DNA from 3 places in the Blautia sp. aa_0143 genome. Region 3 is predicted to be linked to each of the others. Evidence: riboswitches for the same ligand, from Rfam matches in the RefSeq annotation. Region 3 holds a riboswitch; each other region holds the start of a gene.
The links. A riboswitch is a leader RNA that binds a small molecule or an ion and turns the genes downstream of it on or off. The one in region 3 is predicted to bind cobalamin.
Positions count from the first base shown of each region.

Region 1: linked by a shared signal. The riboswitch ahead of nikB (nickel ABC transporter permease) and the one ahead of EAI83_RS02685 (cysteine-rich small domain-containing protein) in region 3 are both predicted to bind cobalamin.
Region 2: linked by a shared signal. The riboswitch ahead of EAI83_RS09210 (ABC transporter permease) and the one ahead of EAI83_RS02685 (cysteine-rich small domain-containing protein) in region 3 are both predicted to bind cobalamin.

Region 1 is NZ_RCXU01000021.1:63,728-66,859, reverse strand. It holds gene nikC (nickel transporter permease) at 1-551, opposite strand, end outside; gene nikB (nickel ABC transporter permease) at 552-1,490, opposite strand; cobalamin riboswitch at 1,675-1,863, opposite strand; gene EAI83_RS11905 (M14 family metallopeptidase) at 2,148-3,107, opposite strand.
Region 2 is NZ_RCXU01000015.1:40,638-43,769, reverse strand. It holds gene nikC (nickel transporter permease) at 1-815, opposite strand, end outside; gene EAI83_RS09210 (ABC transporter permease) at 831-1,760, opposite strand; cobalamin riboswitch at 1,897-2,070, opposite strand; gene EAI83_RS09205 (MATE family efflux transporter) at 2,218-3,132, opposite strand, start outside.
Region 3 is NZ_RCXU01000004.1:23,743-26,874, forward strand. It holds gene EAI83_RS02680 (phosphatase) at 306-1,022, shown strand; gene EAI83_RS02685 (cysteine-rich small domain-containing protein) at 1,130-1,417, opposite strand; cobalamin riboswitch at 1,685-1,854, opposite strand; gene EAI83_RS02690 (C40 family peptidase) at 2,086-3,132, opposite strand, start outside.

The DNA.
Region 1 (3,132 bases), on a different contig from region 3:
AGAAGAATTTTCCAGGTCTTTGTTCCGTTTACTATAGCTGCCTCTATGTAAAGACTCTTCTTGACTTTCAAGACCATACTTCGTGCAAGACGGGCATATTTTGTCCAGCTTACAGCCGCAATGGAAATAACGGCATTGACCAAGTTTGGTCCAAGCATACCGGCAATGGCAATGGCCAGTACAAGCCCAGGGAAGGAGATCATCATATCTGCGATACGCATGATCACTGCATCCACAACGCCGCCGAAATATCCGGCAATAACTCCTAAAAATGTACCGATGACAAAGATCACTGCAACCAGACATAAGGTCATGATCAGAGAGGTTCTTGTTCCGAAGATAACACGGGAAAGAAGATCTCGTCCAAGCTTATCCGTTCCGAACGGATGAGCGGAGCTTGGCTCCTGCAGTGATTCGGTCATAACTGCATTCAGTGGATCATATGGTGAGAGCTGCGGCGCAAAGATCGCAATTCCGATCACCACGAGACCCAGAATGAAGAAAAGAGTGAACTGTTTATTTTCTTTGAATGTTCGTAATACCTTTTTCAATTATCTATCCTCCTTAAGTCTTGGATCGAGATAAGTATAGGACAGATCCACAAGCAGGTTGATGCACATGTACAGGATCGCGATCCAAAGTACATAGCCCTGTACAAGAGGATAGTCACGACAGGAAATCGCCTTTACTGCCATATTTCCCATTCCAGGCCAGTTGTAAATGATCTCTACAACTGCAGTACCTCCCAGAAGACTTCCAAGGGAAAGTCCCAACAGCGTTACCAGCGGAAGCATAACATTAGGAAGGACGTGTTTCCAGAGAATGACGCTTTCCTTGATTCCACGCATTCTTGCACCTGTGACATAATCCTGATGAAGTTCCTCCAGCACTGCACTTCTTACCTGTCTGGTATATTTTGCAGACATGGCAAGTGCAAGAGTCAGCGCCGGGAGGATCATGGATTTAAAATCCGTACTGCCTCCTGCAACATTGATCCAGCGAAGCTGAACACCAAAGATGCTGAGAAGGATCAGGCCCAGCCAGAAGCTTGGAACAGATACTCCCACAAAGGTAATTCCTCTCACAAAATAATCCGGGAATTTGTTCTGATATACAGCGGCCAGGATTCCAAGCGGTATGGAAATAATGACCATCATCAGAAGTGCCAGCAACGACATCCTCAGCGTCGGCCAGAAACAGGATACCAGTTTATCTGTTACCGGCATTTTGAAAGAATAGGACTGTCCCATATCTCCTGTAACAACACCCTTCAGCCAGGAACCATACTGCACGAGAAAGGGCTGATCAAGGCCAAGCTCATGTCTTGTCTGTTCCAGAAGCTCTGGTGTAGGAAGATTACCACACTCTGTCAGCATGATCTCCGCAGGATCACCAGGTGACAGGTAGGTCAGTCCAAATGTGAAAAAGCTGATTCCAAATAATACAATGATGATCTGGAGAAATCTTTTTCCTACTTGTTTCTTTGTCACGTTTTACTCCTTTCCTCATTTGATGCGATTTTAACATTGCCGTTTTAATTTAGTTAGATAAAAGAAACTATTGGATTCTCAATATGCAGAATATGCATGGAATTTTAGAAAATTTGCACGAAAAAAGCCCGTGACGAAATACGGGCACACAAAATAAATATGCTTCCTATCTTCCGTAAGAATCATTTTAAAACAATTGCAAGCAGGTCTCCTGACTTAGGATCCTTACCCTCAGACACCTTCCCGGTCTATTTCTCACGCACTCGACCAGTGGTACTTTGTCTGAGGATTTCCCCTTACAGTGACGGGATCGTACCGGATTTACACCGGTTTCCCTATTAATCCTCTCAGAACTTACAACGGCTGATGTGAAAATCAGCAAATGCTGTCAAATTACTGAAACATTATATGATAAAACTATAGTTTATGTCTATGGAAAAATGTTATATTTTTAGAAAACTCATAAATTTTGTTAAAGATGCTTGAATTGTATATATCCCCCATGGGGGATTTGACAATTGGATTTATCTAATCTGCTAAAAAAACACGGATTTTACCTCACTATTTTTACAAATAGAATAGCAAATGGTAAAACCCGGTTTTCTTACTGTTTCAATATGATTTCAGACAGAAGCGTTCTGAAAAGGTTGTTTACTATCAGGTCAGAGTCTCCGTGATCGCTGCATATGCGATCATTGGTCCGTCTTCAATAATGTTCAGACTGGCTGTCTGATAAAGTACGACTCCGTTTTCAGTTGCAATAGAGGTGTAAAGTAAATTCCCATAGTAATCTCTCAGTTCACCCAGTTCTTCCCCCTTAAAAAAGTATTCTCCAGGCTTCTTGGACGGATACCAGCATCCGGTATACGGCGCATATTCATAGACTACATTTTCCAGAAGCATCTGACGGTAATGCTTCAGACCATGACATTTCTTTCCCTGGAGATGAAAAACAAGGTGACGGACGTCTCTTTTATCCTGTTCTACTTCCTCCCAGGTCCAGTAGCTGTGTCCGCCTCTTTCGATAAGAATACTTGGAATTCCAAGAGAAGAAGCATAATTGTAGGCGCCACCTGTGGCAGTTGTGGAACGGACCACATATTTTACGCCGATATGCCGTGCCATATGTAATGATTTCTCTGCTGTCTTTTCATCTACAACCCCTACATAATAAACATAGGGATGAAGCTGTTCGAACCCATCTCCGCTATGCAGGTCGATATAATAATCTGCTATGGAAAAAAGCTTTGTCACTATAGCATAGGCAATACGATCTGCAGCTGTTCCCTCAGGATCTCCGGGGAAAACGCGGTTCAGGTTCTTGCCATCCTCATAGACTAGACTCATGGTGCGATGCTCAAAGCCACTGACATTGACCAGTGGAACGATGATCACATTTCCCTTTAGTTCTTCCGGTTGAAATTCTTTTGCAAGTTCCATTGCCGCCTGGATTCCTACATACTCCGCACTGTGTATTCCCGCTGTGATCAGTATCGTCGGTCCGTCTTTCACTCCGCATATCACAGTTGCCGGCATTGCTATGCCGTATCCTGTGATCTTAATTTTCCCCTGTGCCTTCTCTCCTTTTTCAATCACCCAGTCATCAATTTTGATCATTGGTTGTTTCCCTTTTCCTTTTTTA
Region 2 (3,132 bases), on a different contig from region 3:
GCCAGAACAATGATCATGATCAGTATGCCCGGATAAAACATCAGTCTTGGATAAGTCTGAATATAACTTCTACTGTCACTGAGCATGATCCCCCATTCCGGTGTCGGTGCCTGCACACCAAGGCCGATAAAGGAAAAACCGGCAATTGACAGAATGATCGAACCGATTTCCATTGTTGCCAGTGCGATTACAGATGGCAGGATATTTCTCAATACATGCCTAAATATGATCCTTGCGTGGCCGCAGCCGCCGGCTTTTAGTGCGGTCATATAATTTTTATTTTTTTCCTGAAGTGTCAATGCTCGGGCAAGCCTTGCATATTCTGCCCAGGATACGACCGATAAGGACAGGATCAGATGAGCGCCGCTGGCTCCTACGGTTCCTGCAATGGCAAGTGCCACAATAAAGACCGGCATAGCCATAAATACATCAATGATCCTCATAATTATGGAATCGATTTTTCCACCTACATATCCGGCAAACAGTCCGATCGGCACCCCGACACATACGGTGATCAGAAGCACCGTAAAGCTATAGCTCAGTGAATACCGGCTGCCCCAGAGAAGTCTTGATAAAATACATCGTCCCAGCTGATCAGTACCTAAAGGATATGCCGCCGACGGATTCTTTAATTTTATCGAAACATCCACAAGCAGTGGATCATGCGGCGCCAGTACAGGTGCAAAAATAGCTGCCAATGCAAAAATTATGACCACCATCAATCCTATTTTTGTTTTCGGTGACCGGAATACCTGTTTCCAGTACAGATTCTGGATCATGCTTTTTTCTGTTTTCTGCTTTCTTCTGCTTCCCATTCTATGATCTCTCCTTTACTTTAACTGGATTCGCCGGTCAATCGCAGAATAGGCGATATCCACAAGAAAATTTAATACTACAATGCCAACAGCCAGAATAAAGATAAAACATTGCAGCACCGGAGTGTCTTTTGAGATCACGGATTTCAATGCCAGATTTCCGATTCCCTGAATTGAAAAAATACTTTCTATCACAGCTGAGCCACAGAAAAAACCGATCACAATTGATACCAGACGTGTAAGCACAGGAATCAGGATATTTTTCAGACCATGACGCAAAATTACATTTACAGATGACAATCCCTTAGCTCTGCTGGCACGTATGTAATCCTGCTTCAGCACCTGTATCATATTGGTACGGATCAATCTCGTCATAATTCCAAAGAAACTGATATCCATGGCAAATGCCGCAAGAATCGGGATGCCTCCGGCATCTCCTCCGATCACGGAAATCACTTTTAGCTTTACTCCAAATATATAGAGCAGCATCAGACCGATCCAGAAAGACGGCATAGATACACTGAGGGACGACAAAATGCGAATGACTTTATCCAGAACTCTGTTTTCATAAATTGCCGACAAAATTCCAAGAGGGACTGATACGATCATCAACAATAAAAACGAAGTAACTGCCAGTTTAAATGTCTGTGGAAAATATCTTTTTAATTCCTCAAAAGCCGGTTTTCTGGTAGAATATGATTTTCCAAAATCGCCATGAAGTGCCTGATCCAGCCATTTCCCGTATTGTACCAGCACCGGCTGATCCAGTCCTTCCTCATGCCGTACTTCTTCTACCTGCTCCGGTGACGGATGCTCATATTTTTTCTCCGCCAGCACTCTGGCAGCATCACCTGCCGATATAAAACTCAGCATAAAAATAATAAATGTAACCGCCAGCACTACCGGAATCATAAATATAAAACGCTTTGCAATTACTTTTCCCATCTTCATCTCTCCTCATTTTTCATCTGTTTATTCGGTTAAAATAAAAAAAGCTGATATGATCCAGCATCATATCAGCACAAAAAACAAACCTCTACCTCAAGCAGAGCTTATTCCTTCTGTATCCCATCCGAATCAGAATTCTTCTGTCAAAAAGGCAAGTCTCCTGACTCCAGTTCTTCCTACTTACCATCTTCCCGGATCTCTCCAGTGATATTTTGGTTTTCGTCCCTGTCACAGTAGCGGTGGCTGTTCTGGCATTTCACCAGATTCCTTATTAAGTACTTTGTACACCCTTCTGACTATTCAATTTTCATAGTTGCAATGAATAAATATTATAATATCATACTTTTCTTTTTATATAAATAGTTTTTTGTCAAATATAAAATATCTGAACATTTCATAGTGAAACCCGGATATTTTCTGCCTGTATTATTATAAATCTCTTAAGTAAATAACATTATGTATGAACGGTGACTTCTTTATATTTCCGTATAATGATCATATAACTTACGAATAATAAAACAGCTGCACTGCTCCATGCACAGATCTCTGCATAGTATATTCCATCTTCACCGATCAGTTTTGGCAGCAGCAGCGCAACACTGACACGCATTATAAATTCTGCAATGCCGCTGGCAAGCGGAATCAAAGTATTACCCAGGCCCTGGATAGCGGAACGATACACATACAGCAGATACAGCACCCACAAAAAGACAGCCATGATAAACAAATACTTATATGCTATATCCAATACCTGTCGGGTCTGATCCGGTTCACCGGATACAAACAGGGACAGTACATTACGTCCAAACAGTACCATCATGCCGGAAATGAAAGCCGAAGTGAGCACTGCCATATAAGTGCCGCTGCGCACGCCTTTTCGAATCCTCTGGTATTTTTTTGCACCAAGATTCTGGCCCACATAGGTTGTAATAGCATATCCATATGAAACGGCAGCCATCTCCAAAACCCCATACAGCTTGTTCGATGCCGTAAATCCCGCCACAAACAGAAAACCAAATCCATTGATCACATACTGTACCACAAGTCCTCCCACGGAGATGATCACATTCTGTATCGCAAGAGGAACCGCCAGTTCCAAAAGCCGCAGGCTCATAGAGGGCTGCCTGTAAAAGTCCTTCTTTTCCAGGCGGATATCCGGGATTTTACGTAATACGATCAAACAGTACAAGGCAGAAAATCCCTGCGCGATAACGGTCGCCACTGCTGCTCCGGCTATACCCCAGCCAAAAACCGCCACAAATAACAAATCCAGTCCCACATTGATCACTGCTGCCACTGTCATTGCGATCAACGGAGATCTGCTGTTTCCAAGTGCCCGAAGGATCGCTGCAAATATATTATAAGCAGC
Region 3 (3,132 bases):
ACGCTTCCAGAACCGCTCCTGTCCGGCTATGTGCTCATGTAGTTTTATTATACCTTACCCCTACTGCGATGTCAACGAAATCCAACATGTGTTTCTAGCTGTTTTTGTGGGTTTTATCGGTTGTGCCCTGTTGATTTTATTTGTTTTTTGTATTTTTATGTTTTTCTCTATTGACTTTGTTTTTCTGCTCTGCCATACTTGAATTTATATAGGAATTCCTTTGTTTTTCAGAAAAATTTATGCAAAGCGGACATTCGTATTCCGCTCTGTCACATGTTCTCAAACAGTAAAAGAGGTGTATTTTTATGTATCTTTCTGATATGCATACCCACTCCATCGCCAGTGGTCACGGCACGGAATGTACCATCACAAACATGGCACGCGCAGCTGCCGAGAAAGGTCTCCGGCTTCTCGGGATCACTGATCACGGTCCCGGCACTCTGGCAGCCGGAACTTCCTCCTATTTCCGCAGCCTTACCTATTCTCCCAAAAAACATTTCGGTGTAGAATTACTCTACGGAATTGAACTGAATATCCTTGACCGCAACGGAACGGTAGATTTAGATCAGGAATTATTATGTAAACTTGATTACGCCATTGCCAGCATGCATGCCTGGAATTACCGCTGCGGTACCAGAGCCGAAAACACAGAAGCTTTTATCAATGTAATGAAAAACCCCTGTGTAAAGATCCTCGGACATAGTGATAACACTCATTACCCGGTTAATTATGATGCGCTTGCAAGGGCTGCCAGAGAAACCGGCACGATCTTTGAGATCAACGAAGCTTCTCTTGCACCTTATGGCTATCGTGGCGACACAAGAGAAAACTGTTTCGAGATCCTTCGATGCTGCCGCAAATATGATCTGCCGCTGCTTCTTTCCAGTGACAGCCATGGCCCGGAGCATATCGGAGATTTTACCTGTGCTGCTGAGTTTGTTCATCAGGCCATGTTTCCGGAACAGCTGATCCTCAACAACCAGATTCCCAGACTCAGGGTTTTTCTCCAAACCAGAGAATGATCTTCTGTATCTTTTCCGACAGATAACAGATATTGTCCACTCCAAACAAAACAGGCCAGTTCAAACACAGGAATATACATTTTCCTGTATCTGAACTGGCCTGTTTTTTATTTTTCCCGCTGCTTCCGTACAATTTCCGCAAGCTCGCTATATTTACCTGTAACATATCCAAAATTTTCTCTTCTGTGAGGAAGCTTGCACTCGGTGCAGTCTTTAATCCCGCTTTCCGTAAAGCGGAAATTACCACCACATTTATCTCCCAGTGCATATAAAGGACAATAGCAGAACAGACAATTGAAGTTCTCCGGATCTGCTCCTTTATGGCACGGAAAATACTCACAATTTTTGTGGCTGAAGTAAGAGTATTCTTTGCCTTCCCAGTATGGTTTCTCCATGGCTCTTTTCTCCTCTCCTGACATAACCACACATAACTTTTTCCTATAAAAAAGAGGTAGCGATGCCACCCCGGGGTAGAAATATAATCCGTTCATGAGTGCGCGGAGGGAACGAATGTATCCGGAGTAGTATCGCCTGCCATTTAATCATGTATAATTCATATGAACAGGCGCATTCCATAAAAAAATGCCTACTCTCGTAAAAAAGTAGACAACGTCCCAGGGGTGCGGAGTCCCTGAAATGGTTGTTACACTTTACACGGAAGTTTAACCTCGCCATAACAAGCAGGTTTCCTGGCTCCGGGATCATGGCTCCTCTCTCCTTCTCATACATACGTACAATGGACTATGAGATTCGCTCCTCCGTTACAGTGACCGGATCGCTCAGGTTTCACACCTGATTCCCTTTTCTGTGGACTTCTGATAATCAATATATAACTGTCAGCTATCCTCAGCACTTGCTATGTTCAATATGGAATTATACTGACATTATAATAACATCCTGTTAATTATATGTCAATACTGTTTTCAATATTTATACATTTTTGAGCATATTTTATTGCTGTTCACTCCGTTCCATGGGTTTTCAATATTTTTTCCGACGTCAAAAACAGCCCGACAAACTGCTGTCGGGCTGCTGTATTTTTATTTTCTATTGTACGTTCTTATTATACAAGACGTCTTACAGATACAATTGTTCTGTATGTAGCATCATTGCTGATCTTGATCCCATCCTGAGAGTTCGATGCATGAACGATCTGGCCATTACCCATGTAAATAGCCACGTGTCCGCCATAGCAGATCAGATCTCCCGGCTGTGCATCTGCGTAGGATACTTCTGTACCTGCATTCTGCTGCTCATAGGAGGTTCTCGGAAGGCTGACTCCGAAGTTCGCATAGACACTCTGTACAAATCCGGAGCAGTCTGCACCATTGGTAAGGCTTGTTCCGCCCCATACGTAAGGATTTCCCACAAACTGTGTAGCATAATTCACAACAGAAGATCCGGAACCACTGCTGTAAGAAGAACTGTCACTGTCTGAAGATGTATCCTCTGCATTAGATGTGTCCTCTGCACTTTCTTCAGATGCGTCTGTGCTGTTATCGTAATCTGCGTCTGCATTATCCTCTGTATTCTCAGTATCCTCGGACGCATCATCATTCTCACCATTGTCTGCATCTTCATCCACATCCTCGGTGTCATCTTCTGCAGTATCCTCATCTGCATTCTCGATCACGTCGCCGTCCTCATCGTACTGTCCGTCTTCGCTCTCGTCCGCCTCATCCTGCTGTGCTTCCTGCTCTGCCTGGCGTCTTGCTTCCTCTTCTGCCTCAGCCTGTGCTCTCGCTGCTGCTTCAGCCTCGGCCTGACGTCTTGCCTCTTCCTCTGCTGCAATACGCTCAGCCTCTAATCTCTGAAGCTCTGCAGTCTGCTCTGCAAGAAGGTTGGCATAATCTGTAGCCTGCTGCTGTGCGTAGGCGATCTCATTATCATAATCTGCGGATGTGGCACGCTTCTCATCCAGCTGTGCCTGCAGGTTCTGGGACTCTGCCTCATATTCCTGCTTCATTCCCTCCAGCTCTGCCTTCTCCTGTGTGTACTGTGCCTCCAGGTTTGCCACCTGCTGGATCGTATTGGAATATTTTTCAAGACTCTTACGGTCCTGCTCATAAGTCTTCTGTGTGTACTCTGCTCTTGTAAGAAGGTCAGACAG